3 regions of the Arthrobacter sp. GQ119 genome follow, and region 1 is predicted to be linked to each of the others. Evidence: riboswitches for the same ligand, from Rfam matches in the RefSeq annotation. Region 1 holds a riboswitch; each other region holds the start of a gene.
What was found. Region 1 has a riboswitch for cyclic di-AMP ahead of AC6CH3_RS20185 (LysM peptidoglycan-binding domain-containing protein). Riboswitches for the same ligand answer to the same signal wherever they lie in the genome.

Region 1 (10,185 bases):
AGTGCCGTGGCCACCGCCGTCAACGCCACCTATACGGCGACCAGCATCGCCGTCGGCAGCGTCACCACCGCCAGCAACGGCGCGATGCTGATCGGCGGCCTCGGCTTCGACAGCTCCAGCCCGGCTGCGACCCCGCCCACCGGCTGGACCGAGCGCTGGGAAACCAGCGGCGGCCAGGTCAACGAGCAGGCCGACAGGACCCAGGCCACCGCCGGTGCCACCGGCACCGCCACCTGGACCCTCAGCAGCGCCAGAGCCGTCGCCGCCTGGCGCACCGCCCTCAAACCGGGCGGGACGGCGCCGCCGCCCGGGCCGACCGCGCCGGTCGCGTCGTTCACCGCGACGCCGACCTCGGGCACGGTCCCGCTGGCGGTGAACTTCACCGACACCTCCACCGGTTCGCCGACGTCGTGGGCATGGGAGTTCGGTGACGGCGCCACGTCAACCTCGCAGAACCCGTCCCACACCTACCTCACGGCGGGGAGCTACACGGCGAAGCTGACCGCCTCCAACGCCGCCGGGTCGACTTCCAGCACGACGACGATCACCGTCAACCCGGTCAGCACCAGCCCCGGGATCGCCGTGCGCAGCTTCAGGACCGCGTCCACCGAAACGGCGACCACCACCGTCTCCCTGCCGGCCCCGACCGGCCGGGCGGCCGGTGACGTCCTGGTTGCGTCCTTCACCGCCGACAAGAACCCCACGGTTGCTGTCCCGTCCGGCTGGACCGCGATCACCAGCGGGCTCTCCATCGGCACCGGCGCCCGCGTGTTCGCCTACTACCGGGTCGTTGGCTCCGCTGACCCGACGAGCTACACCTGGACGCTGAGCACCGCTCAGAAGTGGGGCGGCGGCATCACCGCCTACACCGGCGTGAACACCACCACGCCGCTGGACAGCACCGTGGCCACCGCCGTCAACGCCACCTTCTCGGCGACCAGCATCGCCGTCGGCAGCGTCACCACGGCCAGCAACGGCGCGATGCTGATCGGCGGCCTCGGCTTTGACAGCTCCAACCCCGCAGCCACCCCGCCCACCGGCTGGACCGAACGCTGGGAAACCAGCGGCGGGCAGGTCAACGAGCAGGCCGACAGGACCCAGGCCACCGCCGGCGCCACCGGCACCGCCACCTGGACCCTCAGCACCGCCAAGGCCGTCGCCGCCTGGCGAACCGCACTGAAACCCGCAGGCTGACCAGGCCGACACTGCCGTGACTTGAGGTAGACAGGGCTCGACGGGTCCTCCGGAACTTGTGCCGGAGGACCCGTCGTCGTCAGGCCCGTGCGCAGCCCTGGCAGATACGACAGTGGCAGGCGCTGCTGCACCTGCCACTGTCTATGCTTGCTCTGACGTTTTAGGCGTTTACCCGCACGAAAGTAGAGCCTCCGAGCCAGGAGGCAGGGTGGACGATGGTTTCGTTGACGCCATTCATGCCGCTGCTGATGGCCTGCCCGCCGCCGATGTAGATCGCGACGTGTCCGGCGCGGATCATCAGGTCGCCGGGCTGCGGCGTGGACACCGGTGTGCCGTACTGGTGGAACTGCAGGGGAGCGAGGTCTCCGACCGATTTGCCGACGGAGCGCAGGGCCTGTTCCACCAGGATGGTGCAGTCCTGAGTGGCGCCCAGTTGTGCCCGGGCTGAAGCCACGAGGGAGGCGCCGACGCCGCTGGCGGGAGCAGCCGGTGCCGGCGTGACCGACGACGATGCGTGGTAGATTCCCATGCCGGCCGGCTGGGGGGGTGCTGCCGGCGCAGCCGGGGCAGCGGGTGCCTGCGGTGCTGCTGCAGGCTGTCCGGGACCCGGGATCAGGATCTGGTCGCCGGGGTAAATTACCGAGGCCAGCGACAGGTTGTTCTCGGCGACTACTGCATCGAGGCTCACGCCGTGGCGTGCTGCGATCGCCCCCAGCGTGTCGCCAGGTACAACAGTGTGTGATGCGCCTGCTACGCCAGATCCTCCTACCGGTGCCAGGCTTTGGGCGGCCGGCACCTGGGGTGCGGTCTGCGCCTGGGCGCTGGTGCTGCCCGTGGCCTCGGGAGCGTAGGTGCCTGCTTGTGCCGGTGCTCCTACGCCGAAGAGCAGTCCGGACGCAGCAGCCGCTGCTGCCGCGGGCTTGGCTATGGATGCGGCGTTGGACTTGATGGAATACGACAGGCCCCGCAGGGCGATGGACGCCGTGGGGGTGGCGCGGTGGCGCGCGGAAATGGACTTACGTGACATGGTGGATTGCCTCTCCCATGCCTGCGGGGTGAGCTGTCGGGTTCGGGTGGGAGGTCACCCGGTCCTGCCTCCTCGTGAATCGGAGCGCGTGGACTTAACCCCTAGGCCTTGGATACCAAGGCCGGTAAAGAAGTGGTTCCCCCGTCCCTGCCAGATGTCATTGCGAACGGATCCCGGTCAGCGGCAGGGCTCGGCATTCTGCCCGGGAATGCCCGGCATGAACCGGGGCACCGCTACAGGCTAGCCCACCCGCGCACCAAAAGTCACATTTCGGTAACGGGCATGGAGGGTCCGACGTGTCTAAAACCCCTGATTACCACGGCGGGAGTGCCATGCCAAGTCTGGCCGCGAAGTCTTCCGGGTCCTAGAATCGCTGTGGACGCAACCGGCCAGGGCACCCCCGGACACGCCCGCGGGGGAATCAGTTATCGTTCCAGCGGTGCCGGCGAGGAAGCTACCATGACGGATATTCAGGGACTCATCAGTGCGTTGCTGCCGGAAGATCTTGCTGTGCTGCAGGACCGTGGCCCGGACCAGCGCCTGGACAGGGACATGGTCGATGCCCTCGACCGGGCCGCGGGTGGACCCGGGGAAGGCCGAGGCTACTACGTCGTGCGCGGCAGTCTGGAGCCCTTGGAACGCCGGAACTATTTCCTTCGGGAAGACGTGGCGGCGGCCATCTTCGCCCCGGCGACACTGGAAGATGCAACCGGGGCGGACGCCTGACACACACGCCGCCCTCCCGCAGGTGGAAGGGCGTACGCCCTGATCGGGTCGGTCCACCGTTCCGGGCTGGCACCGCAGAGAGTCATTGGTGCATGCGGGCTGTCAAAGAGCGCCCCGAACTGCTCGGCTGACAGGCTCCGGACCCATCCTTGCCTGTGGACAGCTAGCCGCGCCTGGCACGGCGGTAGCTGGTCGGGCTTTTGCCATAGGCCCTGGTGAAGGCGGTGCTGAACGTGAAGGCGTTGCTGTAGCCGACCTCGGCGGCGATCACGGCAGTCGTGGCGGTACTGCTGGCCAGTCGGTCAGCTGCCAGAGCCAGGCGCCAGACCGTGAGATAGGTTATTGGCGGCTGCCCGACGGCGGTGTGGAACCGGGCAGCCAGGGTAGCCCGGGAGACGCTCGACCTCCGGGCCAGTTCCGCGACGGTCCACGGCACGGCCGGCTCCTCGTGCAGCAGGGTCAGTGCCTGGGCAACGACAGGGGTCGCGGGTGCCTGCTGCCCAGCTTGGGACGTCGAACTCGGCCCGGTCACCACAGACGCGCACGAGGTGCAGCAGCAGCAAATCCAGAACCCTGTCCAAAGCACTCGCCTGCCCCAGTCCGGGGGAGGTGAGCTCTCGCTCGAGCATCTGGAGCAGTGCCGGATCGGTTTCCTTTTCAGTGAAGACTGCCAAGTCCGGGAGCACGGAGGTCACCAGCCGGCCGGCCGCCGCTTCTGATTGGTAGGTGCCGATCAGCAGGACGGTTTCCCCGTGGGCGGCGTTGCCCCAGGTTCGCACCCCGTGGGCCATTGTGGGCTCCAGATGGCCGCCGGTCGGCGTGCAGCAGGACTGGCCGCGGCCGATCAGTACCGTGGGCGCCCGCTCGGCGGCATCGGCCACCACGTACGGGGAAGGGCCACGTACCGTCGCTGCCTGCCCGGTGCTGAGGAGCTGTGGCGGGCTTCCCTGGCTGACGGTCGCCCGTGCGGATCCGTACACCATGCTCGCCTTCTCGCTTTGATTGGCACGACGTCGCGGTCGCCGAGGCCCGGCTGTGAGCGAGTGGTTGCCGGTCGCCGCCGGGACCGGCTCCGCGCTGGTCGGCGGCTTTTACCTGGCCTTCTCGGCGGTAGTGATGGCCGCCCTGTGCCGCCGGCAGCCCGGCGAAGCGATCGCGACCATGGCACAAATCAATGAGAACGCTGTGCGACCTCCATTCATGGTCATCTGGAAGGGCAGTGGCATAGCTACGAACGCCCCTGGACCAGGGCCAATCATCTCCGTGCCGTCCTTTCGGTCGCAGGCGCCGCCGGACTCTTGGCCCCGGTATCGACGTCGTAGTCTCATGCGCATGACGTGCCGTTCGGCTGGCTGACGCGTAAGGCTTGGGCAGGTCATAGACCGCCCGGACGGGACAGTTCAGTCTCCACCGGCCTCGCGGCCTCGGCGCACGATCAGCGGGTCGGCATCGTACACGACTGAGGTGTCCTTTCCTTCGTAGTCAAACTGGTTGAGGAAGTAGCGCAGGGCGTTGATCCTGCCCCGCTTCTTGTCGTTGGATTTGATGGTGATCCACGGCGCATGGTCGGTATCCGTATGAAGGAACGTTTGTTCCTTGGCGTCGGTGTATTCGTCCCACCGGTCCAGCGAGGCAAGATCAACGGGTGAGAGCTTCCAACGCCGGACAGGGTCGATTTGTCGGATAGCGAAGCGTGTCCGCTGCTCGTGCCTGGTCACCGAGAACCAGAATTTGTTCAGGTGGATGCCAGCGTCAACCAGCATCTTTTCGAAGATGGGGGCCTGGTTCATGAAGGTGCGGTATTCCTCCTCGCTGCAGAACCCCATCACCTTTTCGACGTTGGCCCGGTTGTACCAAGAGCGGTCGAACATGACGATTTCTCCGGCGGTTGGCAGGTGCTGGACGTAGCGCTGGAAGTACCACTGGCCCTGTTCGCGGTCGGATGGTTTGCCGAGGGCGACCGTGCGTGCCGACCGGGGATCGAGGTGTTCCGTGAAGCGTTTGATCGTCCCTCCTTTGCCGGCAGCGTCACGGCCTTCGAAAACGATCACGTTCCTGCGGTTGTTGTCCTGGCCCCAATACTGGAACTTCAGCAACTCGATCTGCAACCGGTACTTCTCGATTTCGTATTCCGCCCGGGTCATCCGCTCGTGGTACGGGTAATCCTCGCGCCAGGTTTCCACGGCTGAGCCGCCTGGGTCGATCAGCTCAGGGTCCTCGCCCTGCCCGCCGGCGACGATATATCCCAAGTCCACGAGGCGGTCGATAGCCTCCCGCAGGTTGTCCCTGACCCACCAAGGATCTCTGGGTGTCCAGGGCTGGGATGCCTCCATCATCGGGGCTCCTTAGGCTCGCCGACTCATTGACGGCATCTTAACAGGGCGTCCCGTCTTTAGCATTGGTGATGCGGTCTGCGTTGTTGCACATGCGTTCGAGGACGCTGACGGCCATGGCGTATTCATCGGTTCCGATTCCCGCGCTGAGATCACGTCGCGTGGCTTCCACCAGACCGGCTGCTTGGGCGTGCAGTGCCCTACCTGCTTCTGTTAACGTGAGGTAGCCGTCCTGTAGGAACACCAGCTGCCTTCGGACGAGTGTCGCCATGTCCCGTTCCTGTGCGTCAACGCCGCTGGATTGGTTGAATGGGCGCAGCGCATCCGCCAATTCGGCGGGTGTGGCAGGGCCCGAGCTGAGAGTGTTGAAGACCTGCCATTGTCTTCTGGTCAGGCGGAGCCGGGCGAGCGTGGCATCGAGCAGCGTCTCCAGTGCCACGTCCAGCCGCTTGACCCAGTATCCAACAGGCCTGTTCACGTTGCCATAATGGCAGGTGCCGTTCCACAGCTGCAAGGTGGGGGAGCGGGGCGGACCCTGTTCCATCAGGGCGCCGGGACGATCCGGCGGGGGTGACGGCAGAACCGGCTTTTCGAATCACCAACGAGGCGACGGTGACGATCTCGTCTTCCCCAAGCTCCCGCAAGTGGTTTGTCTGTAGCAAGTTGGCGGATCCAGAAGGGGGCGCGGCTACTGTCCGGCGGGGGTGACACGACATGAGGCTAACGACAACCACCAATGTCTCGGTGGACGGTGTGATGCAGGGATTAGGCCGACCTGACGACGATCGCAGCGGCGGCTTCGAACGCGGCGGACGGGCCATGCCACTTCTCGACACCGAGGCGGGGGACTATCTCAACCAGGCCTATGGCAGTGCGGCTCGCGTTTCTCTTTGGCCGGCAGACATACGAGATTTTCGCTGGCTATTGGGGCGCGATGGCTGATCCGAGCACCACCCCGATTGCCTCTGCCCTGAACAGCCGGCCCAAGTACGTGGCGTCGACCAGCTCGACCTGGTCACCTATCCCGTCGTCGGCCAAGGCACACGGCTGTTCCCGGATTCCGGCCGGGACCTCGCGCTCGATCTGGTAGGCTCACGGACCACGTCCCGGGGCATCACCATCCAGTCCTATAGGCCGCTCGGTCGTCCGGAGTACGCAACGTCCACTGTCGACCCCAAACACGTGTTCTAAATCGAGGAGAAGATTGCGCCCTCAGATCCACTCGTCAACACTGTCACTTCTGGCAGCTAGCTTTTCCCGACTGCTGCCGCCTGCTGCGGTTCTTCTTGTCATCGTTGTTGCTGCCGCGGCCAAAGCCGGTCTGAATGTTCTCGGCATCGCGGCTATTGCCCTGGGCACTGTCGTCCTTCCTGGGATTGTGTACAAGACCTTTCCCTGGATCGCGGGGAGCCTGGATATCCCTCTGAAACTCAAGACGGCTGCCGTGTCTTCCCTGATAGTCGTTGGAACGATCTTGGTCGTTCTTCTGCGGGTTCCGCATCCTGTCTTCGAGACGTTGGTGAGTCTCATTCTGGGAAACTTAATGCTTGCGGGCGCCCGAGTCTGGCTGAACGCGTCCGCACATGTATCCGTCCTGACTTTCGGTGTCTTGTGGTGGGTGCTGGAGTTCGGTTCAGCCTTCGCTTGCTTACTCGTGCTGCCGCCTCTGATGGTTTACAGCCGCACTTCACTCCGACACCACACTTTGGGTCAGGCCCTGGTGGGGGCAATAATCGGGGTAGCCACTTTCGGCGCCTATCTTGCCATTAGCATGTGGAGCGGGACTAACTAAAGCGAATAAGTTTTTGCCCTCATGCCTCTGCCTTGGTCGCCGGTGCCGGGAGAGTCTTGGTGTCCAGGACAAACCGGTACTTGACGTCGCCGGCAACCATCCGGTCATAAGCATCATTCAGCTGCGCCGCGGAGACAATCTCAATATCGGAAACCACTCCGTGTTCGGCACAAAAGTCCAGCATCTCCTGTGTTTCAGCGATGCCTCCGATGTACGAGCCGGAGTATGCGATCCGGCGGCGGCTCAGGATCCAGGGATTGACCGGCGGCATGGGCTCAGAAGGCAGGCCCAGCTGGAACAGGGCACCCTCCAGGCGGAGAGTCCGAAAGTATGGGTTGAGATCATGCGGGGCCGCTACAGTATCGATGATGACGTCGATACTGTCCTCGGCCGCGGCCATAGATGCAGCGTCCCTGGACAGAACAACGTCGTCGGCTCCCAGGTCCTTGGCCGCCGCGATCTTGGCCTCTGAGGTTGTGAAGACCTTCACTTTAGCCCCCATCGCCTTGGCAAGCTTCACTGCCATGTGTCCGAGGCCTCCGAGCCCCACAACACCCACGACGTCGCCCTCCTCGACACCGAAGTGCCGCAGCGGGGAATAGGTGGTGCTCCCTGCGCACAACAAGGGAGCAACGGCGGCAGGGGCAAGGTTGGTTGGGACACGGAGCACGTAGCGCCTGTCCACGACCACCGAGGAGGAATAACCGCCTTGAGTGATGGCTCCTTTATTTCTCGGGTCGGCTGCACCATAAGTACTGACGACGCCCGTGTCGCAATACTGCTCAAACCCATCAAGGCATCTTTCGCATTCACGGCAGGAATCGACCATGCACCCTACGCCTACCAGCTCGCCAACGGAGAGGTCGTCGACGGCGGAGCCTACACGGCTAACACGGCCAACAATTTCGTGCCCGGGAATAAGCGGATACTTGGGGGCGCTCCATTCCCCCTCGTAGCATGCACGTCGGAGTGGCACAGTCCGCAATACTCAACCGCTATCTCAACGTCGTCTTCCTTGGGCGCACGCCGGGCCACGGTCAACGGGACGAGTCCGCTGTTGCTGGACCGTGCGCCGTAACCGGAAGCCAGCCGCTGTTGGTGCACCTCGCGGCCATCCACAGGGGGCAAGGGCTTGGCAAGGGGAGGTGAGCTGAAGCGTCCTGGAGTCATAGTGCGACGCTACTCCCGACACGCGGGGGGTCTCCAATTTCTGTGACGATTGTCAGCAATTTACAGCTCAAGCTGTCGAACGTCATCAAATAACCCGACCTGCGCAGAAGCGTAGGGTTAACCCGCAAGAATCGGGTAGGGACCACTCGTGTACAAGATGCGGTTTCAGGGTTGACTGGATTCGGGCCGGCGGCGACGAGAGCCTCTGAGACCAGGCTCTCTCCCCCCAGCCGCCGCCGGCCCCACCGCAGCGCGGGGGACAACAGTGCGGCCGGTGAGGTCGAGGATGATGGTGCGTGGCTAGCCGCCACGGCCCTGCAACCATCTCGGGAAAACCTAGCGCAGGGGAGAAGAACCCCGAGTCTCGCGACATGCCTGGTCCATCAGCGGGGAAGTGCGGCCAGGGACGACGCTGCCAGGGGGTGGCGCCGACGGCCGGCGAGGGCCTCCTGAAGGTGCGGAAGGTGCTGCTCGATGTCCTGCACAATGGATGCCACTGCAGCGACATCCCTCAGGGCGAGGGCAAGCTCCAGTTCGCGGCACAGCTGGTTCATCCGCAGGGCGCCGGCAAGCCACGACGTCGCTTTCAGGCTAAGTAAGGCATCCATGGCGGTGTCCCGGTCCCGGACAGTAACCGTGCGGACGATCCGGTCAACGCGCCGGGGGAGAAGGGCGGTGTACTCCGTGGCGAAGGACTCTGCGACCTCCCATGAGGACTCTTCGGTGAGTTTCTCGAGGTGTTGTGCATCCAGCACCGGCTTCGGACGCTCACTTCTGATTTCGTGCCTATGTCTCATCGCTGTCCCGTTAACTGCTGGCATGGCGCCTTTCCTTCCGGTCGGGCCCCCTCCGCCGCGTGCTTGGGGGGCCACAGACGACGGAGGGGACGTGTAGGCGTAGCGTGTCACCCCGGACCACTCCATGCTCGTGAAGACCAGGTCGACAACGCTGCGAAAGACCGGTTTTCGTTGCCGGTACCAAACAGACTGCACGCCCAACCTCAAGGACCTCACCATCGACGATCAATAGTTGATCAAGATAGATCCTGTCCTGCCGCACCCCACACCTCGCGCTCATCTGTCGACGTAAAAACGGCCAGGCTCACCGATGAGGTGTGCAGGGGAGCTGCAATGAGAAGGCGAAAAATCCCCCGTCACACGTGAAGTGCTGTGAGAAGCCGACCCCGACGTCACTAAACGCCCCGGGGTGCACGGGTGCACGTGGGATAGCGCATCGTGGACCCCAGGTGCCGGGTTCACGCTGAAGTCGGGATGTTTTCGGGACGGTCATCCTGGCCGCCACCATCAATCTGCTCAGTGGTCTGGCGGGCTAGCGATCAAGAGGAACGCAGTCGAAGCCGAACGATCCGGCACCGAGAAAGGAAAGACTCTGGACTCAGCGGGAGAGGCTCTGCAGAGTATTACTTTACATAATGTGCATTATCGGCGTTAAACTCACCGGGGTAGAAGTAGCTGCGGGAACTCCCGTGCAGCGTGCCTGACTTCTGCGCTACGAGATCTAGAAATAGCCGGAAAGCCCAGCACCCTGACCCGCTCAGAACGCGCCAGCGAACGTCAGCCCAATCCATTGTCTTAACTGGCGCTCTCGTTAAGAATGAAACCCATGACGGTCTACGTGAGAGCCCTCGAGACAGCTGTTCCGCCTACGATGCTCATTCAGACGGAGGCCCGGGACGTGTTCGCCGCACAACCCGGCCTGACGAGACTCGGCTCCCGGCTGGTTGCCACCTGCTTCGACTCGGCCGCCATCGACACGCGCTACACGGCCGTCCAGGAACTGACGCTGGATTCACGCTCGGACGACCCGAGGTTCTTCGACCCCGCCACGGGCCTGCTCCGGAGCCCCAGCACGAAGGAACGCAATGACCTGTTCGCCCGGGAGGCCACCAAGCTCTTCATCGAGGCCGCTTCCTCCGCCGTCTC
Region 2 (10,185 bases), on a different contig from region 1:
TTCGAGTGTTGCACCTTCGGCCGCTCGGACACGTCACCAACCTGACTAGGGTACCGGAGCCAGGCCCCCAACCCCAAAACGGCGGCCGCGAACTGGCCGCCCGCGGTGTATCCGCGCGTAGACAGAGGGGCCACGCCGGGCCTCCTCTTCCGCCTGAAGATGGCTGGGCACTAGATTCATAAGCAAGATGACTACCTCTCCGCAGCACGCAGAAGCAACCGCATACTGGACGATCGGCCCTGAGCAGGGCGAGCTCCGAACCGAGGAGCTCCGGCGCCCCGGACCGGACGAGGCGCTGGTCCGCGCGCTGTATTCGGGGATCAGCAAAGGCACCGAGCTCGTGGTGCATCATGCCGCCGTTCCGCCGTGCGTCGCGGAGCAGATGCGGGCCCCGCACCAGGAGGGCTCTTTCCCCTCGCCGGTGAAGTTCGGATACCTCTCCGTCGGAGTCGTGGAGGAGGGGCCGGAAGACTGGCCCGGCCAAACGGTCTTCTGCCTCCATCCACACCAGGACCGGTACGTTGTTCCGGTCTCCGCACTGACCCGCGTTCCCGACGACGTCCCTCCCCGCCGGGCGGTGCTCACCGGCACGGTGGAGACAGCCGTCAACGCGCTGTGGGAGGCAGGGCCGAGGCTGGGCGACCGCATCGCCGTAATCGGCGCGGGACTGGTGGGCGGCATGGTGGCAACGCTGCTCCGCACCTTCCCGCTCGCGCGGCTCCAGCTCGTGGACATCGACCCCGGGCGCAAGGACCTCGCCGACGCCCTGGGCGTGGACTTTGCCCACCCGGATGACGCCCTGCCTGACTGCGACATCGTCTTCCACTGCTCCGCTTCCGAGGGCGGCCTGGAGCGCAGCCTGAAGCTCGTGGGCGACGAAGGCGAAATCATCGAGATGTCCTGGTACGCGGACCGGAAGGTTGCCCTGGCGCTCGGGGAGGATTTCCACGCCCGCAGGCTCTCCATCCGTGCAAGCCAGGTGGGTGCCGTGGCCCGGGCGCGCCGCCACCGCCGCACCAACGCCGACCGCCTGGAGACCGCGGTATCCCTTCTGAAAGACCCCGTCTTCGACGCATTCCTCACGGGCACGTCCGCGTTCAAGGAACTGCCCGACGTCGTCGAGCGGCTGTCAGACGGCGTGCTGGCAGCGCTGTGCCATGTCATCGAATACCCCGCAGCCATCGAATTCCCCACAACAGAAACCACGAGGTAACCAGTGTTCAGCCTGACCGTCCGCCGCCACTTCATGATCGCCCACAGCCTGCCCCGGGAGGCGTTCGGGCCGGCGCAGGCCCTGCACGGGGCGACCTTCGTGGCAGAGGTGAGCTTCCGCCGTCGTGCGCTCAACGACGACGCGATCGTCCTGGACATCGGCGCCGCGGGCGCGATCATCGAAAAGGTGCTCGCCGGCCTCAACTACCGGAACCTGGACGAACACCCTGACTTCGCCGGCAAGCTGAGCACCACCGAAGCACTGGCGCAGTACATCGCCGGGGCGGTGGCGGGGCAGTTGCGCGATGACGAGGACGGCCGCGAGCTGTCCGGCCTGGACGTCACGCTGCGGGAAAATCCGGATGCCTGGGCCACCTACACCCTCGATTTCGAATAGGAGCCCCATGCAGCCCCGTCCAGCCGCCGTCCGCCTGCTCGTTCCCGGCAATATCGTCCACAACTCCGGCGGCAACGTCTATAACGCGTCCCTCGTGCGCGGGCTCGCCCTGCTGGGCGTCAGCGCGACCGTGGAACGCGTGGACGGTAACTGGCCGGTGGGCAGCAGTGAAGACCGACGGCGGTTCGCCCGCCTCTTGGGGGAGGGTTCCCCTACCCCGGACCAGGGACCCGCGGCGGGTGGAACGGTCACGATAGTGGACGGGCTCATCGCCTCCGGGGCCCCGGAAGCCCTGGAAGCAGCAGCCGCGGGCGGGCAGCAGCCGTGGATCCTGCTGCACATGGTCCTGGCCGACCATCCGGAGCTGGAGATCCGCGCCCTCCGCGCCGCGGCCGGCGTGATCTGTACCAGTGGCTCCGTGGCCGCCGAGATCACCCGCCGCCACGGCGCCGGCAACGTGCACGTGGCGCTCCCCGGAACGGACCTGGCGGAACTGGCTGAAGGCTCGGAACCGCCGCATCTGGTTTCCGTGGCGGCCCTGCTGCCAAACAAGGACCAGTTGATCCTCCTGGGCGCCCTGTCACGGCTGCAGGACCTGCCGTGGACGGCGGCCCTGGTCGGTTCCGATGAGGCGGACCCTGACTACGCCCGGGAGGTGAGAGCGGCGCTGCAGGAGTCCGGCCTGGAGGGCCGCGTGCGCCTCCCCGGTGAGCTGAAGGGGCAGGCGCTGGAGAACGAATGGCACGCGGCAGACCTGAGCCTGCTTGTCTCCAAGGTGGAGGCCTTCGGCATGGCGGTCACCGAGTCGTTGGCGCGTGGCGTGCCGGTGGTGGTCCGCGCCGGCACTGGAGCGGTGGAGGCCCTAAGCCTGGGTGCGCCGCACGGGGCAAGGCTGGAAGGCGACGAATCCGCGCTGCCAGGGGCCGTCGTCGTCCTTGACTCGGACCCGGCCCCGCTCGCGGCAGCGCTGCGGGGCTGGCTCACTTCGCCGGAGCAGCAGGCCGCGTGGCGCCGTGCGACGCTCGCGGGCAGGGAACGGCTGCCGGGCTGGGATGCGACGGCCCGGTCCGTCCTGGACGTCGTCGGCGAAGCGACGCCGCAGGCCGGGCATTCCTAGCCCCCGGGATGCTGATGGACAATGAGCCCATGACTACCCACCTCTCGACCCCTGACAGCGTCGGCGCCGACGGTCTCCACGCTGAACGGCTCACACCCGCGCTGCTCCGGGCGTGGGCCTGGCACAAACAGGGGCTGGACGGCACGCTCGCCGGTGCCACGCCGGAAGAGGTTTTCGCCCGCGCCGGTTGGGCACGGTCTGTGGGTGGGGCCAATCCCTACCTCACGCTCTTTGCGCGGGCCGGGATCCGCCGCGAACAAGTCGACCAGGACGTCCTGGACCTGAAAATCCAAGAGCTTCCCACGGCGCGGGGCTGCACCTACGTCCTGGGGCGGGCGGACTTCGAATGGGCCCTGAGCCTGGGCAAGAACGCCGAAGAGGCCTTCAGGGTCCTGGCCCGGCTGGGTGTGGACCGCGGCGAGATCACCCTGCTCGAAGAACAGATCCTGCACGTGCTCTCTGAAGCCGAAGGTCCCATGGACCCCAAACAGCTCAAGGATGAACTGGGCGAATCCGTCCGGAGCCTCGGCGACGAGGGCAAGAAAAAGGGTGTGTCCACCACCTTGCCGACGGCACTGGGGCTGCTGCAGGCGGACGGCCGGATCCGCCGGGTTCCCATCAACGGGCGCCTGGACCAGCAGCGCTACGCCTACACCCTCTGGGGGTTGCCGCGCACCGCCCTCGGCCCCGAGGACGCCCGCGCCGAGCTGATCCGCCGCTACCTGGGCTGGACCGGCGGCGCCACCCTCAGGCAGTCCCAGTGGTTCACCGGGTTCACCGTCACCCAGAGCAAAGCGGCGCTGGCCGCCGCTGACGCCGTCGAGATTCCCACCGCCGGGATTACTACCGCCGGAGGCGGGGCCCTGTGGATGCTGCCCGACGACGTCGACCGCCTCAGCGCGTTTACGGCACCAGGGAAGGAACAGATCCAACTGCTGGCTGGAACTGACTCGCTGGTGCTGCAGCGGCGAAACTCTGCTGACCTGTTCGCCGAGGCGGACAAAGGCAGGAAGCTGCTGAATTCCACCCTGGCCCTGCAGGCGGACCTCCCGGACCACCCCATCCTGGACCGCGGACGCATCATCGGACTCTGGCAGTACGACCCCGGCAAAGCGCGGATCGCCCACTGGGTCTTCGACGGTCCCACCCCTGCCGTTACACGACGCATCGCCGAGGTGGAGGCCTGGATCCAGGAGGACCTCGGCGATTTCCGGTCCTACAGCCTGGATTCACCGGCGTCCCGGCAGGAGCGGATCGACGCGCTAAATGCTGCCGGCGGCCAGGGTTAGGGAGCCCTACAAGCGCTGGGACCCCCGGTGCGCGGCGAAGAATTCCCGCAGCACGGCACCGCACTCCTCTTCCTGGACGCCCGCATAAACCTCCACCCAGTGGTTGAGGCGGCGCTCGCGGAGGATGTCGAAGACGGACCCGGCCGCTCCGGCCTTCTCATCCCAGGCGCCGAACACCACGCGGTGGATCCTCGCCAGCACGATCGCCCCGGCGCACATGGCGCATGGTTCCAGTGTCACCACGAGGGTGCAGTCCTCGAGCCGCCAGCCGTCTCCACGGCCGCCCTGGCGCACAGCCTGTTCGCGGAGCCGGGCGGCCGCCTCCCGGATGGCGACGACTTCGGCGTGGGCAGTAGGGTCGCCCAGCGCCTCACGTTCGTTCCGTCCGGATCCCAGCACCGTGCCGTCGGGACCGATGACGACGGCGCCGATGGGCACGTCCTCGGTGGCCAGCGCTCGCCGGGCTTCTTCGAGGGCAAGGCCCATCCATTCGAGGTGTTGCGGATCTGCCGGTGCCATGGCTCAATGATAGTTTCGAAGGGTACTTAGCTTCGGACAGCGCGTTACCGGGAGAGATGATGAAATCCCTGCATGATCGGTTTGGCCGGTGGCTCGGCCCGTACGCGGCGCTGTGGATCACACTCATAGTGGGCGGCTTCCTGGTCATCTCCCTTGCGCTGCTTGGGGCCGAGGTGTACGAGAGTGTTGTAGCCAAAGACGGCGTTGCCGGCCTGGACCAGCCGACCCTTGAGATCGCCAAGCAATACCGAAACCCCGGCCTGGATGCCGCGGTGACGGCGTTCACCAACATAGGCGGCGGCATCGGCATGCCCATTCTGGCCAGCATCCTCGTTGCCTGGCTGACCTATGTCAGCCGGAGCTGGCGGCCCCTCATCCTTGTGGGTGGGGCGGCGGCAGTATCAATCACAGCCACCACTGTGGGCAAGACGCTCATGGGCCGGGTCCGCCCGGAACATATCGACGCCGTTCCGCCGTTCGAGTTTTCGCCCTCGTTCCCCAGCGGACACACCCTAAACACCACGGTGGTGATTGGCGTGGTGGTATACCTGATGTGCCTGCAGACGTACAGGAACCTGGTCCGGGCGGCATTCATCACGGTGGGCATGCTGTTCATCATCGCCATGGGCCTGAGCCGGGTGTTCCTGGGCCACCACTGGATGACCGATGTGATGGCGGCGTGGCTGCTCGGCTTCGCGTGGGTGGGCATGGTGATCCTGGCACACCGGCTGTTCCACATCATCCGGCGCCGTGAGCATGCAGGTCCCGCTCCCACCTTCGAGCACCCGGCCCACATGCCAAATAAGGAGTCCTCTGACATAGGCGAATCCGAAGCGGAGAAAGGCTCCGACGGCACTGCCGCAAGGGGCGGAAGCCACGGCGGGGGGCCGCCCTCCGGGTGATAGTTTTGACCCATGCGAACTCTCGTCGTGGACCACCCGCTGGTCGCCCACAAACTCACCGTCCTGCGGGATAAGAACACACCGTCCCCCGTTTTCCGCCAGCTGGCCGAGGAGCTCGTCACCCTCCTCGCCTATGAGGCAACCCGAGACGTCCGCACCGAGCCTGTCACCATCGAGACCCCGATCGCCACCACCGTCGGCACCGCATTCACCAAGCCCACACCGCTGGTTGTACCGATTCTCCGGGCGGGACTGGGCATGCTCGAAGGGATGACCAAACTGGTCCCCACCGCCGAGGTCGGTTTCCTCGGCATGGCCCGCGACGAGGAAACCCTCGATATCATCACCTACGCCGAGCGGCTGCCGGAAAACCTCACGGACCGGCAGATCTTCGTTTTGGACCCGATGCTCGCCACCGGGGGCACGCTGCGGGAGGCCATCAAGTTCCTCTTCAAACGCGGAGCTTCCGACGTCACGTGCATCTGCCTGCTGGCCGCCCCTGAGGGCCTGGCCAAACTCGAGGAAGAACTCTCCGACGCCAACGTCACCATCGTCCTCGCTTCGATTGACGAGAAACTGAACGAGAAGTCCTACATCGTGCCCGGCCTGGGCGACGCCGGTGACCGCCTGTACGGCATCGCCCACTGACTTCGGCTACCTTGCCCGGACCCTTCCGGATGGTTCTGCCGCCGGGATAGCCTGTGCACCATGGACTGGAAACTTGAACTCATCTTTGTCCCGGTGTCCGATGTGGACCGAGCCAAGGACTTCTACGTCAACAAGGTCGGCTTCAACGCCGATTACGACGAGAGGCCCATGGACGGTCTCCGTTTCGTCCAGCTCACCCCTCCGGGTTCCGGCTGCTCGATTGCCATCGGCGAGGGCCTCAACGAGGCTCCTCCCGGTACAGCACCCGGCCTCCAGCTTGTGGTCAGCGACATCCACAAAGCCCACGATCAGCTGAAGGCCAACGGCGTGGACGTCAGCGACGTCGATGTGCAGGACTGGGGCCACTTTGTCTACTTTGCCGATCCCGACGGCAACAAGTGGGCGGTGCAGTACATGGCCCACCGGCCGAACGGCTAAACGTCCTCCCTGCCCTCCATGAGGCAGGATGGATCCATGAACCTTCCTGCCGAATCCGTCTCCACTGCCCTGGTTGCCCGTGCCGTCCTCTTTGACATGGACGGCACATTGGTTGATTCCACGGCGGTGGTGGAACAGGTGTGGGGTGAGTTCGCCGCGCGCTACGGTCTGGACATTGCAGAGATCCTGCGGACTTCCCACGGCGTGCAGGCACGGGACACCGTGCGGCGGTTTGCCCCCGTCGGCGCGGATGTTGCTGCACTCACCGCTGAGCTCGGTGCGATGGAGCGCGTTCGGACCGAAGGCATTGTCGCCTTGCCCGGGGCTGCCGAACTCCTGCGCGCCTTGCCTGCCGACGCAGTGGCATTGGTGACGTCAGCCGACCGGGTGCTGGCGAACGTCCGCATGGGCGCAGCGGGTCTGCCCATGCCTGGCACGGCCGTCACGGCGGACCTTGTCACCCACGGCAAACCGCATCCCGAGGGATACCTGCGCGCCGCCGAGCTGCTGGGCGTGGAGCCTGCGGACGCCGTGGTCTTCGAGGACGCGCCGGCCGGGATCGCTGCAGGCCTGGCGGCCGGAATCCGGACGGTGGCGGTGGGCCCGAATACCGGCGTCGTGCCCGACGGCGTGCCGCACATCCCGGACTACTCCGCTGTCACAGCCTCGGTGGAAGCCGACGAGGATGGACGCCGGATCATTTCCTTCCTGCTCTGACTCCTTACTGCTCTGACGCATTTCTGCACCACTTTCCCGCCGGCAGCATGTTGCACCGACGCCGAAGGGCCCCGGATCACGTGGATCCCGGGGCCCTTCGGACGCTCAAAACGGTGCAGAAATGCCTGCCGCGCTCTCAGACTGGTGCCGGTTTAGTACCAGTTGTTGGCGTAGTGAAAGTTCAGTGCAGCGCAGGGGGAGCCGTAGCGCTCCTTGACGTAGCCAAGGCCCCAGTTGATCTGCGTGCGGTAGTTGGTGCGGTAGTCCGCTCCGGCACTCGCCATTTTCTCGGCGGGCAGGGACTGCACCACGCCATACGCACCGCTGCTGGGGTTCGTCGCAGTGGTCCGCCACTCAGACTCCTTGGTCCAGAGCGTCTTGAGGCACTGCATCTGGTCCGCCGCCCAGCCGTACGAGGACAGCTTGCTGGCGGCATAGGCCTGCGCGCCGGCGGGGTCGTTCACTGCCACAGGGGCCGCGGGCTTGGGTGCCGGGGCCACCTTGGCCGGGGCGGCCTTTACGGCCGGAGCGACGGCCTTCGGCTTGGCGGCAGCGGCCTTGGCGGGCGCCGGTTTGGCGGCGGCCTTGGGGGCGGCCTTCACCGCGGGTGCAGCCTTGGGCGGCGCCGGTTTGGCAACGGACTGGGGTGCCACCGGGGCAGCCGTGGGGCTGGGCAGGGCGGAGATCAGCGTCTTGTCGAAGTTCAGCGTCGGCGGGGCCTCAGTTGTTGCCGATGCCGCCTCGGGCGCTGCCGCGGGGGTGGCGTGCTCGGCCGCCTGGCCGGCAGCGCCGACGCCGATCAGGACGGCGCAGGCTGTGGTCACAACGGCTGCGCGGCGGCCGAACGACGGGATGTTCGCGGTGAGACGGCCCCAGGCTGATGCGGGACGGGCGGGCTCGGCGCGGTGGCGTGAAATCTTCTGCCGGGACTGTTTTGGATCGCGTTCAGGGCGCGTTGGTACCTTGAATTCAGACATGGTGGATTGCCTCTCAACACCTGCGGAGTTAGCTGTCGGGTTCGGATGAGGTCATCCGGCCGCACGGAAACACACGTGTCGGCTTCACCCCAAGGGCTGATGCGGATTGCCCGGGACTCTGGTTCCCCCGCCTCTGCCTGGTCAAGCGGAATCCGGGAAGCGGCAGAGCTGGGCGTCCATCCGGATATGCGGCCCAGATGATGGCCGCACCTCATCGACCGTACAGGAGGCTGGCGCTTAAGTCACATTTAGGTAACGGACATCACGACGTCGGCGCGTCACCTTGCGCGGACGGCCGCACGGGCAGGGTGACGGTGAATTCGGTCCGGCCGGGGCGCGACGCGACCTCCACGGCGCCACCGTGGGCTTTGATGATGGACTGGACGATTGACAGGCCCAGGCCGCTGGTTCCCTCGCCGGCGGGGACAGCGCCGGCGGGGACCACACCGTCGGGGACAGCGCCTGCGGGGACCCGGACGGCGCGGGACGCGTCTGCGCGGGCGAAGCGGGCGAAAACCCGGTCCACGAATTCCGGCGGGATGCCTTCGCCGTCGTCGATCACGGTGATAACTGCAGTCCCGTCCGCGGCCGTCCTGACGCGGGTGACCACTGTGGTGCCAGGACCAGTGTGCTTGCGGGCATTCGACAGCAGGTTGACCAGCACCTGGTGCAGCTGGGAGGCATCGCCGCGCACCACCACCGGCTCGTCGGGCAGTTCGAGATGCCAGCTGCGGTCCGGAGCCATGACCTTTTCATCGCTCACTGTTTCGATCACCAGCTGGGTCAGGTCCACGTCCCCGAGCTTGAGCGGCTGTCCCTCGTCGAGCCTGGCGAGCAGCAGCAGGTCCTCCACCAGCGTGCTCATCCGCTCAGACTGGCTTTGTACCCGGGCGAGGGACCGCTGGCCGTTCGGGGTGAAGGTCTCGGTCATGCGCATCAGCTCTGTGTAGCCGCGGATGGCGGTGAGCGGCGTGCGGAGCTCGTGTGAAGCGTCGGCCACGAACTGGCGGAACTTCATTTCGCTCTGCTGCCGCGCCTCAAGCGCGTTGGACACGTTGTCCAGCATGAGGTTGAGCGCGTGCCCCACGCTTCCCACTTCCGTTCCGGGATGGGCGTTCGACGGCGGAACGCGGACTGCCAGTGCAACCTCGCCGGCATCGAGGGGCAGGCGTGAAACCTGCGTGGCAACCTCGGACAGCTGTTCGAGGGGCTTCATGGTGCGGCGGATGATCACTGTTCCGGCAAGCCCGATAAGCACAAGGCCGCCGAGCGACACGATGCTGATGGTCCAGATGAGGGAGGTCAGGGTGTTCTGCTTGTCGGCCAGGGGGAGGCCTGTGACCATGACATCCCCGTAGGGGCTCTGGTCGGCGACCAGTCGGTACGCCCCGGTGGACAGCGTCCGGTCGGCAGGGACCCCGCCGGGGGCGAGGCCCAGGAGAACCTCGTTGTCAGCGGCTGAGACTGAGGCCCGCGTGCCCTCCTTGGTGAGGAATCCCGCGCTCCAAACCTGTCCGTTTTCAATCCGGCCAACGAGCGTGCCCGGTCCCAAGCCTTTCGCATCCAACGGATCGGGCCTCTTCCCCTGCGCCCCGAGGGGCGGCCGCCCGAAAACACTGGCACGCTCTGATGCGCCGGTGAGCCGCTCGTCCAGCTGGCGCGTGAGGAAGGCGTCCATGGAGGCATAGCTGAACAGTCCGACCGCGGCGCAGATGGCCACGAGCAGGACCATGGCTACGAGTACCAGGCGGGTGCGGAGATGCCACGTTCCGGGGTTCAGCCAGCGGCGCTGTTGGCTCCGGGTGGCGCCGGTGGGCTTTGCCACGGCCTAGTCTGCCGGTTTGATGACGTAGCCCGCGCCGCGGACCGTGTGGATCATGGGCGGGTGGACGGCGTCCACCTTTCTGCGGAGGTAGGAAATGTAGAGCTTCACGATGTTGGCTTGGCCGCCGAAGTCGTAATTCCACAC
Region 3 (10,185 bases), on a different contig from region 1:
TTCCGTGGGCTGCGAGGTCCTTCGCCAGCGGTTCGCCCAACTCGGCCCCGTACTGCGAGCGCCAGTATCCGCCGTGGATGACCACCACGACGCCTCGGGTCGCCGGCCGCTTGCCGTTCCGTGATGAGGATGCTGGCGGCGGTTCCGGCAAGAAGAGTTCGCCCCATTGGCTGGGGTGGTCGCCGTACTGGTACTTCTGCCGCTTCACTGCATCCTCCTTGAGTACGGGTGGGCAGGAGGCAACAAGTGCCCCCGGCGTCACCACTGCCGTCGCCCACAGCAGTCCAGAGGACGGCAGGGCCCGACGGCGCACATCAGCCATGCCCCGAGCCTACAGGGACGCGGCTCCCCCCGGGCGGAAGGGAGTGGCTGAGGTGGCGCTGCCGGTGTCACACCGGCGACTGTCGCACGCCCTTGATAGTTTGGAACCATGGCAAGCAACTGGGATCGCCTGGACGTCAGTCAGCGCGACTCCGTGCAGGAAAGCGTGGAACTGTATGAGCGCGTCCGGCCTGCCCTGAAGCTTGTCACCCGGGACGTCCTGCAGATGCTGCGGACCATGCTCAAGGACACCGAGGTCACGCCATTGTTCGTGACCGGCCGTACCAAGACCGTGGACTCCTTCCGGGAGAAAATCTCCCGCACCGAGGAGCCCCTGGAACCCGGCGGCCCGCGCGTCCTGAAGTTCCCCGACCCGTTCCGCACCCTTAATGACATGGTGGGTGTCCGCGTCATCACCAAGCTCCCTGCGGAAAATGCGGTGGTGGCCAACCTCATCAAGCGGCAGCGGCAGCTGTTTGACTGCCGCGGAGACCGCGAGAAGGACATCGGCTCCATCGAGTCCGGGACGTACGGCTACTCCAGCCGGCACCTGATTCTGCGGACCATCCAGAATGAGGCCGTCAAGGAGTACCAGAAGGTCTTCAACTCCGAAGCGCAGCCCAACGGCAGCTACTTCTTCGAATGCCAGATCCGCACGGTGTTCGCGCATGCATGGAGCGAGATCGAACACGACATCCGCTTCAAGGCGGAGGATCCGCGGGCCTGGACCCCGCATTTCGACCGCCAGTTCACCGCCACGGCCGCCATGCTGGAGACGGTGGAGAGCGCCTTCGCGGACCTGCACGAGCGCTACGAGGAGGTCCGCGGCTACTGGGACATGGACGGTGACGGCGCCGCCCCGCTCACACCCAACCGCATCCGCGACGTCTGGCGGACGCTGCTGCCGCACGTGGACCGCAAGGTGGATGACGACTGGGGATGGGCCGCCGAACTCATGGCAGCCCACGGCCTGAACCAGACCGTCCAGCTTGCCGGGCTTCTCAGTGCCAACAGGATCACCGAGGTCCGCAAGGCCCTGGACCACCGCTACTCCCCCGGCCCGGACCGGCTGCTGGATGACCTCCTCCTGTGGCAGTACGGGACCAAGCACATCGACCTCACCGCCGAGGAGCCCGACGCCGTTCCGCACCCGCGGCGCGACAGCCTCCTGCGGCGGCTGAAACAGATCGAGCGGTACCGCCAGACCAAGAAGTAGGCATCGGCAGGGTGAGGTTCCGCCCGGTCAGCATGAACAGCACGCTTCGGACGGAGCGACACGCCTCCGTTACCTTAATGTGACTTTTGGAAAAGGCTCCCGTACCGTGGAAGACGTGCCTTCCTCACCGAGGAAGGCACTCCCGCGCTGATTGCCTAACTCTGCCGCTGCCCGGGATCCGTTCACAGACCATGCACGGCAGAGACGGGGAAACCAATTTTGGCCCGCACGAAAGGGCCTTGGGGTGAAGCCGCGCAGTTCCTGAACTCGTCAGGGCGCGCGGCCGGGTGTCTCCCATCCGAATCCGACAGCTCACCTCGCAGGCATCGGGAGAGGCTCCTTCATGTCGTCACGCTTTACCCGTGCCCGCCGCGCAGCGGCCGGCCGTTCGAATCCGTTCGTATCCGCATCGCGTGCTGTCACGGCCAATGCCGGAGGACTGGGACGCCAGGCCGCCGTAATCCTCGCGGCATCGGGACTCGCCTTCACCGGCAGCATGGCAGCGAACGCTGCCAACGCGCCGGCCCAGAAGGACGCCGCCCCCGCGTCAGCGCCCACGGCCGCCAGCCAGGTCCAGGCACCCCTGAGCGCCAGCTCCAGCGTCAAGATCGCCTTCGAGCGGCCCGCGGTGAAGTCCACCCCTGCCCCCGTGGTGCAGGCGCCCGTCGTCGAAAAGCCGGCGGCACCGCGCGCCGCTGCCGCTCCAGCGGCTGCCGCAGCCCCCGTTGCCGCGCCTGCCCCGAAGGTACCTGCCCCGAAAATCTCCGTCCAGTCCGCAGCGGCTCCCGCGAAGGCTCCCGCTGCCGCCGCCGGGGGCGTGAATGCCTCCATGGTGTCGGCCGCATACGCCCAGCTGGGCATCACCCAGGACTGCACCGCGATGGTCGAAAAGGCACTCGGCGCCTCCGGCATCCGAGTGGGCGACCTTGCTCCGATGCAGTTCATGAACCACGGCAAAGTCGTGTCCACCCCCCAGCCCGGTGACATGGTGGTCCAGTCCGGCCACGTGGGAATCTTCGTGGGCAACGGCAAGGTGCTCAGCGGCGGGATGAACGGCGTCAACGAGACCGTGGTTCACCCGCTGTCCTGGCTGACCGCCACCGGCCCCGTCACCTTCGTGCGCGCCGGAGCCTGACAACGCCGAAGCCTGATTACGCCGGAGCCTGATTACGCCGGAGCCGGTGCTCCGCTGCCTTGGGGGCAGCGGGGCACCGGCTTCTTCTGCTAGCCGAGAACTGCCCGGTTCCGTCCGAGGGATTTGGCCTCATAGAGCGCGGCGTCAGCGGCTGCAATTGGTCCGTCCAGGCTGAGCACACCCGCGTCCACCGCAGCGATGCCGTAGCTGACCGTGGGCATTTTCGGCACGTCGGGAACCGACCCCTTGGCGAGCCGCCGGCTGATTTCTTTGACGATGATCTCCGCGGAGTAGGGGCTCGCGCCCGGGGCAAACACGATGAACTCCTCGCCGCCGTACCTCCCCACGAGGTCCGTGGAGCGGACCGTTGCACGGCAGGCGTCGGCGAAGGCCTGAAGCGCCAGATCGCCGGCGGCGTGGCCATGGGTGTCATTGATGGCCTTGAAATGATCCAGGTCCGCGAGGATCAGCGCTCCCCCGCTCTTGTTGCCCCGGCCGCGGCGGAGCTGTTCGGACGCCATATCCAAGAATGCCGATCTGTTGAGCAGGCCCGTGAGCCCGTCCTGGCTGGCGACGGTTGTCAGCGCCCGCGTGTGCTGCTCCGTGCTGAGACCGGCCATGCTGAACGAGACCACCGCCAGGAGCACCATCGTAACCAGGGTGGTCACGGCGGAACCGAAGTACGTCACGAACGTCGGGCTGTCGGGGCCTGCAGCGATAAAGACGATCAGCCGGCCCAGGTAGAACACTGAAACACCGCCTGCGGCGATCGCCATCGGAATGCGGACCCGAGTGTACCCCGGCTCCAAACGCCACAGCTCGCGTGAGGCGAGGGCAATCATCAGCGACATCGACGCGAGAAAAACGGCGCCCCCGGACCAGACGTTCTCGCCGGGATTGTCGAGGGCAGAAGCCACGCCCGCCACGACGGGAACGGCGCTGAAAAGCCAGAAGTTGTATTTCGGCGTCCGCAGCGAACGGGCACCGGCCCAGGCGCTCCCGGCCCCGGCAACCAGCAGGACATTTCCCAGCGTATTGGCCCACCACTGGTGCGGCGTGCCGTTGAGGAGAAAACACGCGGAACCGCAGAGAAACAGGAGCAGGGCGGCGCACCACCAGGCACTGTACGGGGAGCGAGTGCTGCGGAAGGCGGAGAAGTAAAAGAGGAGACCGAGCGCCAACGCCATCACAGCGAACGCAATCCGCAGTGTTGCCGTGTCCAGCACCATTCCCCAACTCCCCCCAATCCCCACCCGTTGTGCTGACCAGTATCCCACCGGCCCACGTCTCGCCAGTCCGGGCGCGTACGAATATGTCCGCACTTCATGGCAACCATCGAGCCCCATCTCGTAGCACTCGGGCCGGCGCGGTGTTCGTCAACCCAAATCCAGACGGGCGAAGCCCGCATGAAGGTCACGGACAATGACCGTGCCGCTGCCCAGGAGCTTGGCCTTGGCCTTGAATTGATCCACGAGCGCCTCGCTGGGACGGCCAAAGAGTTCGATCGACCGCATATGGATTAGCGGTGCGATGGGCGGGAATTTCGGGCCCGCCACCTGCATGTGGAACTCCAGTGATGCCGCATCCGGATGGAAGTGCAAGACGCACATCGTGGACCCGTCCTCTGAGAAGTAGACGGAATAGTTGATGATCCGGGGCTCGTTCAATTCGACGAACTCGGCCAATTCCGCCATGGCCGCCTTGAGCTCAGCGAGCTTGCCTGGCCGGACCTCGGACGTGTCCAGGTACGCGATGAAATCACCCATTTCTTCGTCCCTCCGTTGGATTGCTGTGTCCAGGTTCTGATCTTTTCGGGCAGGGATTGTCGGGTCAATGGGCCGGAGTCTCCGTACCGTAGGAAACGAAGGAGGTGGCCGTACAGGAATGGAACCGGGCCATTGAGCTCATCGAGGCGGACCTTGCCTCGCCTTGCCCGGAAGCCGCTGAGCGGCTCCTAAAGTCGGCTCCTAGAGACCGTTGCGTTCGATGCACTGGCCGATGATGCGCACGCCTTCCGGGAAGGCACCCGGGTTCGGTCCCGAATAGTTGAGCCGGATGAACGGGCCCGCCGGCTCGGCCGGGAACCATTCCCGCCCGGCGGCGATGATGACCCCGGCGCTCTCGCAGTCGCGGGTCAGCCGTTCCAGGTCCGTGCCGTCGGGAAGCCGCGCCCAGAGGTTCAGGCCGCCTTTGGGTACCTGCTCGATATGCGCCTGCGGGGCATGCTCGCGCATGCTGGTGACCAGGAGGTCGCGGCGCGACTGGAGCTGGTGGCGGAGGCTGCGCAGGTGCGTCTGCCAGCCGGGCTGCGTTACGACGTCGAGCGCCGCGGCCTGGAGCAGGCCACTGACATACATCGACTCGGCCGCCCGGTCCGCGAGGATGCGCTCACGTGCCGGGCCGCGCGCGATGACGGCGGCGATGCGGATGGCCGGGGACACGCTCTTGGTCAGGGAGCGAAGATACACAACGTGGCCGGAGTCGTCGCGGGAGGCAACGGGCACGGGATTGGTGGTGATGCCGAAGTCGTGCGCCCAGTCGTCCTCCACGAGGAATGCGCCCTTCGCGCGCACGACCTCCAGGATCTCTTCGCCCCGCCCCGCGGCCCACTGCGCTCCTGTGGGGTTCGCGTAGTTCGGCTGGGCGTAGAACAGCCGCGCGCCGGTTTCGTCAAAGGCCCGGGCCAGTTCTGCCTGGTCCGGGCCTTCGGGTCCGCTGGGCACCGGGACAACGCGGACCCCGGCCTGCGCCGCCGCCAGGATGGCGCCCCAGTACGTCGGCGATTCCATGAGCAGGGGCTGACCGCGGCCCGCCAGGGCACTGAAGATGGAACTGAGCCCGCTCTGGCTTCCCGGCAGTACGACGACGTCGCTCGGGTTCGGCGGCGTGGTTCCGGCCGGCGTCGAGGCACCGAGTTCATGGGCGAACCACGATTGCAGTTCCGGCAGGCCGGCGGCGGGCGGGCGGGACACCGCGGCGTCGCCGCGTGCTGCGCGGGTAAGGGCGGCACGCACCAGGCGCTCGGGCAGGAGTTCCCGGTCCGGGTAGCCGGCATGGAAGGCGATGGCGTCATTCGCCACATCGCGCATGGTGGTGGAGGCCGACGGAAGCGGCGTCAGCGGTGAGCGCAGGGCCGCCGTCTGCCAGCCGTAGTCCGACGGCCGGGCAATGCGGACTGCCCGCACGAACGTCCCCACGCCGGGCCGGCTCTCGATCAGGCCCTGCGCGGTGAGGGTCTGCAGGGCCTTCTGCACCGTGACCGGGCTCGCCTGGTACTCAGCAACCAAGGACCGCGTGGACGGCAACTTCGCTCCGGGCGCGGCCTTGGAAATCCATTCCCGCAGTCGCGTTGCAATCCGGGAACTGCTATCGTTATTCATGAGACACAATAGTAGCGCTACTACACTGATTCGCCCAGTGGTATCGTCAACTGCGCGCAGTGGACTATGGTGGGGCCTCCTCGGAGTAGCGGCATTCTCGTTCACTGTCCCGTTCACGCGCGTGGCCGTGGCGGGGCTTTCCCCGCTGTTCATCGGCTCCGGCCGTGCGGTGGTGGCGGCGGTCCTCGCCGTCTTCGCCCTCTCCCTCACCCGGCAGCGCCTTCCTCGCAGGGCACAGTGGCCACGGCTGGCCGTGGTCGCCGCCGGAGTCGTCGTCGGCTTTCCGCTGCTCACGTCATTCGCCCTCACCACCGCGCCGGCCAGTCACGGCGCCGTCGTCATCGCCCTGCTGCCGGCCGCGACGGCAACGGCGGCCGTCCTTCGGGGACACGAACGGCCGCCTGCAGTCTTCTGGGCCGTGACGGCCGTGGGCGCACTGGCGGCCATCGTCTTCGCCTTCGCCCAATCCGGCGGCTTCGGGCAGCTGCACTGGGCGGACCTCCTGTTCCTCGGCGCCGTCGCGGCCGCTGCCATCGGATACGCCGAAGGCGGCCTGCTCGCCCGCGAACTCGGCGCCTGGCAGACCGTCTCCTGGGCCCTCGTGCTCGCATCACCGCTCATGGTGATTCTGACGGCGCTCTCCATGGCCCAGCAGCCCCCATCCGCGACCCCGGCCCAGTGGACGGCCTTTGCCTACCTTGGCGTCGTGAGCATGTTTTTGGGATTCTTCGCGTGGTACCGCGGCCTTGCCATCGGCCCCCTGGCCCAAGTCAGCCAGGTTCAGCTCATCCAGCCCGTGCTGACCATCTGCTGGGCCGGATTCCTGCTCGGCGAGACTCTGACCTGGGCCACCATCACCGGAGGTGCCGCCGTCATTCTGTGCGCAGGCGCCGCAGTCCGCGTCCGGCTCCACCCGCGGCCGGCACCACCCCGCCCCGATGACCTGCACCACGATGACCTGCAGCCCGCCCCCTAACCAACCACAGGAAGAGACCATGTACATCCCAGCCCACTTCACCGCCGGCCCCGACGCAATCCGCGACCTCCTCACCCGGCCGGGCGCGGCCAATCTGGTCACCATGACCCCACGGGGCCTGCTCGCCACCATGGTGCCCTTCGTCTACGATCCCTCGATCGGTGAACACGGCGCCCTGCAGGGACACCTCGCCCGCAACAACCCTCAGGGCTACGAACTGGCAACCAGGGAATCACTCGTCATCCTCCAGGGCGCGGACGCCTATATCTCGCCGTCCTGGTACGCATCGAAGGCCGAACACGGACGGGTTGTGCCGACGTGGAACTACTCCACGGCGCATGTGTACGGCAGGCTAGCCATCCATGACGACCCTGCCTGGCTGGGCAACCATGTCAGGCAGTTGACCGATCTCCATGAAGCGGGAACAGAGCGGCCGTGGAGCGTGGACGATGCACCTGAGCGCTACGTTTCAGGACAGCTGCGCGCCATCGTCGGCATCGAGCTGCTCATCACCAGGATCGAGGCGAAGACCAAACTCAGCCAGAACCGGCCCGACGCCGACATTGACGGCGTTGTGGCGGGGCTCCGCGCCCTTGGGCAGGCGGAGGCCGCCGCCGACGTTGAACGGGCACGCCGAAACCGCCCTTGACGTCCACGGAGCGCACTGGCAACCTCGTGTCCACCGGCCGCGAAGCGGCGGCCGGAATCCGGAGAGGCGGTGCCGAGAAATGGGGCAGAAACCGGCGAATGACATCCGCATTGTGCCCGCAAATGAAGCGTCCTGGGATGACCTGAAGGCCGTCATGGGCACGCGCGGCGAGGCTTCCCGGTGCATGTGCCAGTGGTTTAAGATCCGGGACAAGGACTGGAGATCCGTTCCGGTTGAGGAGCTCGCCGCGCGCCTGCACGCACAGGCAGGGTGCGGGAATCCCGACGCCCGGACGACGAGCGGTCTCGTCGCCTACCTCGGAGGCGAGCCCGCCGGCTGGTGCGCCGTGGAGCCCCGTACTGCCTACATCCGCATGCTGCGCATGCGCGTCCCGTGGGCCGACCGGAACGAAGACAGAACCGACGACGCCGTCTGGGCCGTGACCTGCTTCGTCACCCGCACGGGCTTCCGGCGCCGCGGCGTCAGCCGCGCGCTGGCGGGCGCCGCCGTCGAGTTCGCCCGCGAGCGCGGCGCCCGGGCCATCGAGGGCTACCCGATCGTCACGAGGCCAGGGCAGGAGTACTCCTGGGGCGAGCTCTACGTCGGCAGCAGCGGAGTCTTCACCGATGCCGGCTTCTCGGAAGTCAGCCGGCCCACGTCCCGGCGCGCCGTGATGCGGATCGACTTCCCCTAGCCGGCTATTCGCGGCACGCCGCGCCTGTTCGCCGGCCCGCCGAGCGGTGCTGCGTTTTGCGCCAAGAATAGTAAGCATGCTTTGCTTACCGGGTAAGCATTACTCCCGCAAGCAGTTCGCGGCGGGGCCCGCCCAAGCCGGCAGCCCCGTGAAAAGCCCAAAGGAATGAACATGATTACCCTGAACGAACGCCCGGACGCCACAAAGAAGACAGCGCGGGCGGGATGGGCCGGCGCAGCCGCCGGCCTCGGCGATGAAACGCTGTCAGCCCTGGACACCGGGCTGATGACCACCTTCAGCTCCCGCGTGCACTGCCGCAGGCCCATGGAGCTGGTCGATCCGAATGAGGTTTCCCCGCGCCAGCCGCTGCACGTGGACGGGCTTTCCTTGGCCCAGCCGGCCCCGACCGAGCAGCCGGTCACCTACCGCTGCCAGTGCGGCTTCACGATGGACGAAGCCGCCGCCCGCGACTACGCCGCCGCCAGCTGACACCTGCGCAGGTGGCCGCGGCGGCTTCGAAACCCAGCAGCGCTCAAACGTAGCTCGGAACCTCCAGGCTCCGGAACTACGAACCCTGGAAGATGAGCGGGTCGCGGCTGTTGTCCCGGACGGCGGTCCCGTGGACACGGAGCAGGACAACCGTGTGGTCCCCGGCCGGGACTTCGCTCTCCACCGAGCAGTCCAGCCAGAGGCCTGCGTCGTCCAGGAAAACGGCTCCCGGCTGCGTGGCGGTGAGCCCCACACCGGCAAAACGGTCCGCGGACTTCGACGCAATCTGCCGGCACACGGCGCTTTGCGAAGCGGCGAGGACCGAGACGCCGATCCGCCCGCCGGCCCGCACCAGCGGCCAGGTCCTCGAGATGTTCTGCACGGCAAACATCGCCAGCGGCGGATCCAGCGAGACGCCCACGGTGAAGGTGGATGCCACAATCCCCTGCGGCACCCCGTTCACGAGAGTGCACAGCGCTGCCACCCCGGACGGGACGTGCCCGAAGGCTTCCCGCAGGGAGGCCTGGTCCAGGTCACGGTTCAGGACGCTATTCGACGGCTCACGGTTCGGATACAAGGAGCTCTCTTTTCGTCAAGTCTGATGGGGCGGCGTTCTCCGCGTACGCGTTCTCTACGTACGCGTTCTCCGGCCGGGCCAGACCGTAGTGGTCGCGGAGCGTCGTGCCGGAGTAGCGGCGGCGGAAGAGGCCCCGGGTGCGCAGGATCGGGACGACGTGGTCCACGAACGCGTCCAGTCCGGACGGAAGCACGGGCGGCATGATGTTGAAGCCGTCCGCCGCCCCCTTTTCGAACCAGCCCTGGATGGCGTCGGCAACCTGTTCGGGCGTGCCGGAGAAGGTCCGGTGGCCGCGGCCACCGCCGAGCCGCCCGATGAGCTGCCGGACGGTAAGGCGCTCCCGCCGGGCGAGGTCCACGATCAGGGTGTACCTGCTCTTGGCCCCCTCGATGGCATCCTCGGAGGGGAGGTCCTCCGGCAGCTGCGCGTCCAGCGGAAGGGATTCGGGGGAAACCCTCAGGACACCGGCCAACTGCTTCCGCGCGTGCTCGGGGTGGATGAGGTCGTCGAGCTGCCGTTCCAGACGGCGCGCTTCGTGCTCGGTGGATCCGATGATGGGAACAATGCCCGGCAGGACCTTGATGCTTTCAGGATCCCTGCCGACGGCGGCGGCCTTCTTTTTCAAGTCAGCGTAGAACCGCTGGGCTTCCGGCAGGGTCTGCTGCGCGGTGAACACCGCTTCGGCGTACCGGGCCGCGAAGTCCTTGCCATCCTCTGAAGAGCCGGCCTGAACGATGAGCGGATGGCC

Region 2: linked by a shared signal. The riboswitch ahead of AC6CH3_RS16840 (aggregation-promoting factor C-terminal-like domain-containing protein) and the one ahead of AC6CH3_RS20185 (LysM peptidoglycan-binding domain-containing protein) in region 1 are both predicted to bind cyclic di-AMP.
Region 3: linked by a shared signal. The riboswitch ahead of AC6CH3_RS02440 (NlpC/P60 family protein) and the one ahead of AC6CH3_RS20185 (LysM peptidoglycan-binding domain-containing protein) in region 1 are both predicted to bind cyclic di-AMP.

Annotation. Positions count from the first base shown of each region.
Region 1 is NZ_JCAXEA010000026.1:57,294-67,478, reverse strand. Features, by position in the region: partial or broken gene AC6CH3_RS20190 (PKD domain-containing protein) at 1-1,194, shown strand, start outside; gene AC6CH3_RS20185 (LysM peptidoglycan-binding domain-containing protein) at 1,355-2,221, opposite strand; cyclic di-AMP (ydaO/yuaA leader) riboswitch at 2,227-2,394, opposite strand; gene AC6CH3_RS20180 (hypothetical protein) at 2,681-2,947, shown strand; gene AC6CH3_RS20175 (helix-turn-helix domain-containing protein) at 3,111-3,329, opposite strand; gene AC6CH3_RS20170 (cupin domain-containing protein) at 3,250-3,930, opposite strand; gene ppk2 (polyphosphate kinase 2) at 4,348-5,280, opposite strand; gene AC6CH3_RS20160 (MarR family winged helix-turn-helix transcriptional regulator) at 5,321-5,758, opposite strand; gene AC6CH3_RS20155 (hypothetical protein) at 6,485-7,072, shown strand; partial or broken gene AC6CH3_RS20150 (NAD(P)-dependent alcohol dehydrogenase) at 7,092-8,242, opposite strand; gene AC6CH3_RS20145 (hypothetical protein) at 8,626-9,063, opposite strand; gene AC6CH3_RS20140 (type III polyketide synthase) at 9,866-10,185, shown strand, end outside.
Region 2 is NZ_JCAXEA010000018.1:77,858-88,042, reverse strand. Features, by position in the region: tRNA gene AC6CH3_RS16890 (tRNA-Ser) at 1-38, opposite strand, end outside; gene AC6CH3_RS16885 (zinc-dependent alcohol dehydrogenase) at 188-1,213, shown strand; gene AC6CH3_RS16880 (6-pyruvoyl trahydropterin synthase family protein) at 1,217-1,609, shown strand; gene AC6CH3_RS16875 (glycosyltransferase family 4 protein) at 1,617-2,726, shown strand; gene AC6CH3_RS16870 (DNA glycosylase AlkZ-like family protein) at 2,756-4,015, shown strand; gene AC6CH3_RS16865 (nucleoside deaminase) at 4,022-4,534, opposite strand; gene AC6CH3_RS16860 (phosphatase PAP2 family protein) at 4,594-5,436, shown strand; gene upp (uracil phosphoribosyltransferase) at 5,449-6,084, shown strand; gene AC6CH3_RS16850 (VOC family protein) at 6,145-6,522, shown strand; gene AC6CH3_RS16845 (HAD-IA family hydrolase) at 6,559-7,239, shown strand; gene AC6CH3_RS16840 (aggregation-promoting factor C-terminal-like domain-containing protein) at 7,392-8,216, opposite strand; cyclic di-AMP (ydaO/yuaA leader) riboswitch at 8,222-8,384, opposite strand; gene AC6CH3_RS16835 (HAMP domain-containing sensor histidine kinase) at 8,479-10,041, opposite strand; gene AC6CH3_RS16830 (response regulator transcription factor) at 10,045-10,185, opposite strand, start outside.
Region 3 is NZ_JCAXEA010000002.1:107,976-118,160, reverse strand. Features, by position in the region: gene AC6CH3_RS02450 (alpha/beta hydrolase) at 1-208, opposite strand, end outside; gene AC6CH3_RS02445 (GTP pyrophosphokinase) at 431-1,537, shown strand; cyclic di-AMP (ydaO/yuaA leader) riboswitch at 1,690-1,873, shown strand; gene AC6CH3_RS02440 (NlpC/P60 family protein) at 1,881-2,672, shown strand; gene AC6CH3_RS02435 (GGDEF domain-containing protein) at 2,762-3,901, opposite strand; gene AC6CH3_RS02430 (hypothetical protein) at 4,049-4,438, opposite strand; gene AC6CH3_RS02425 (aminotransferase-like domain-containing protein) at 4,640-6,052, opposite strand; gene AC6CH3_RS02420 (DMT family transporter) at 6,051-7,028, shown strand; gene AC6CH3_RS02415 (FMN-binding negative transcriptional regulator) at 7,048-7,677, shown strand; gene AC6CH3_RS02410 (GNAT family N-acetyltransferase) at 7,757-8,371, shown strand; gene AC6CH3_RS02405 (hypothetical protein) at 8,543-8,860, shown strand; gene AC6CH3_RS02400 (flavin reductase family protein) at 8,937-9,437, opposite strand; gene AC6CH3_RS02395 (LLM class flavin-dependent oxidoreductase) at 9,421-10,185, opposite strand, start outside.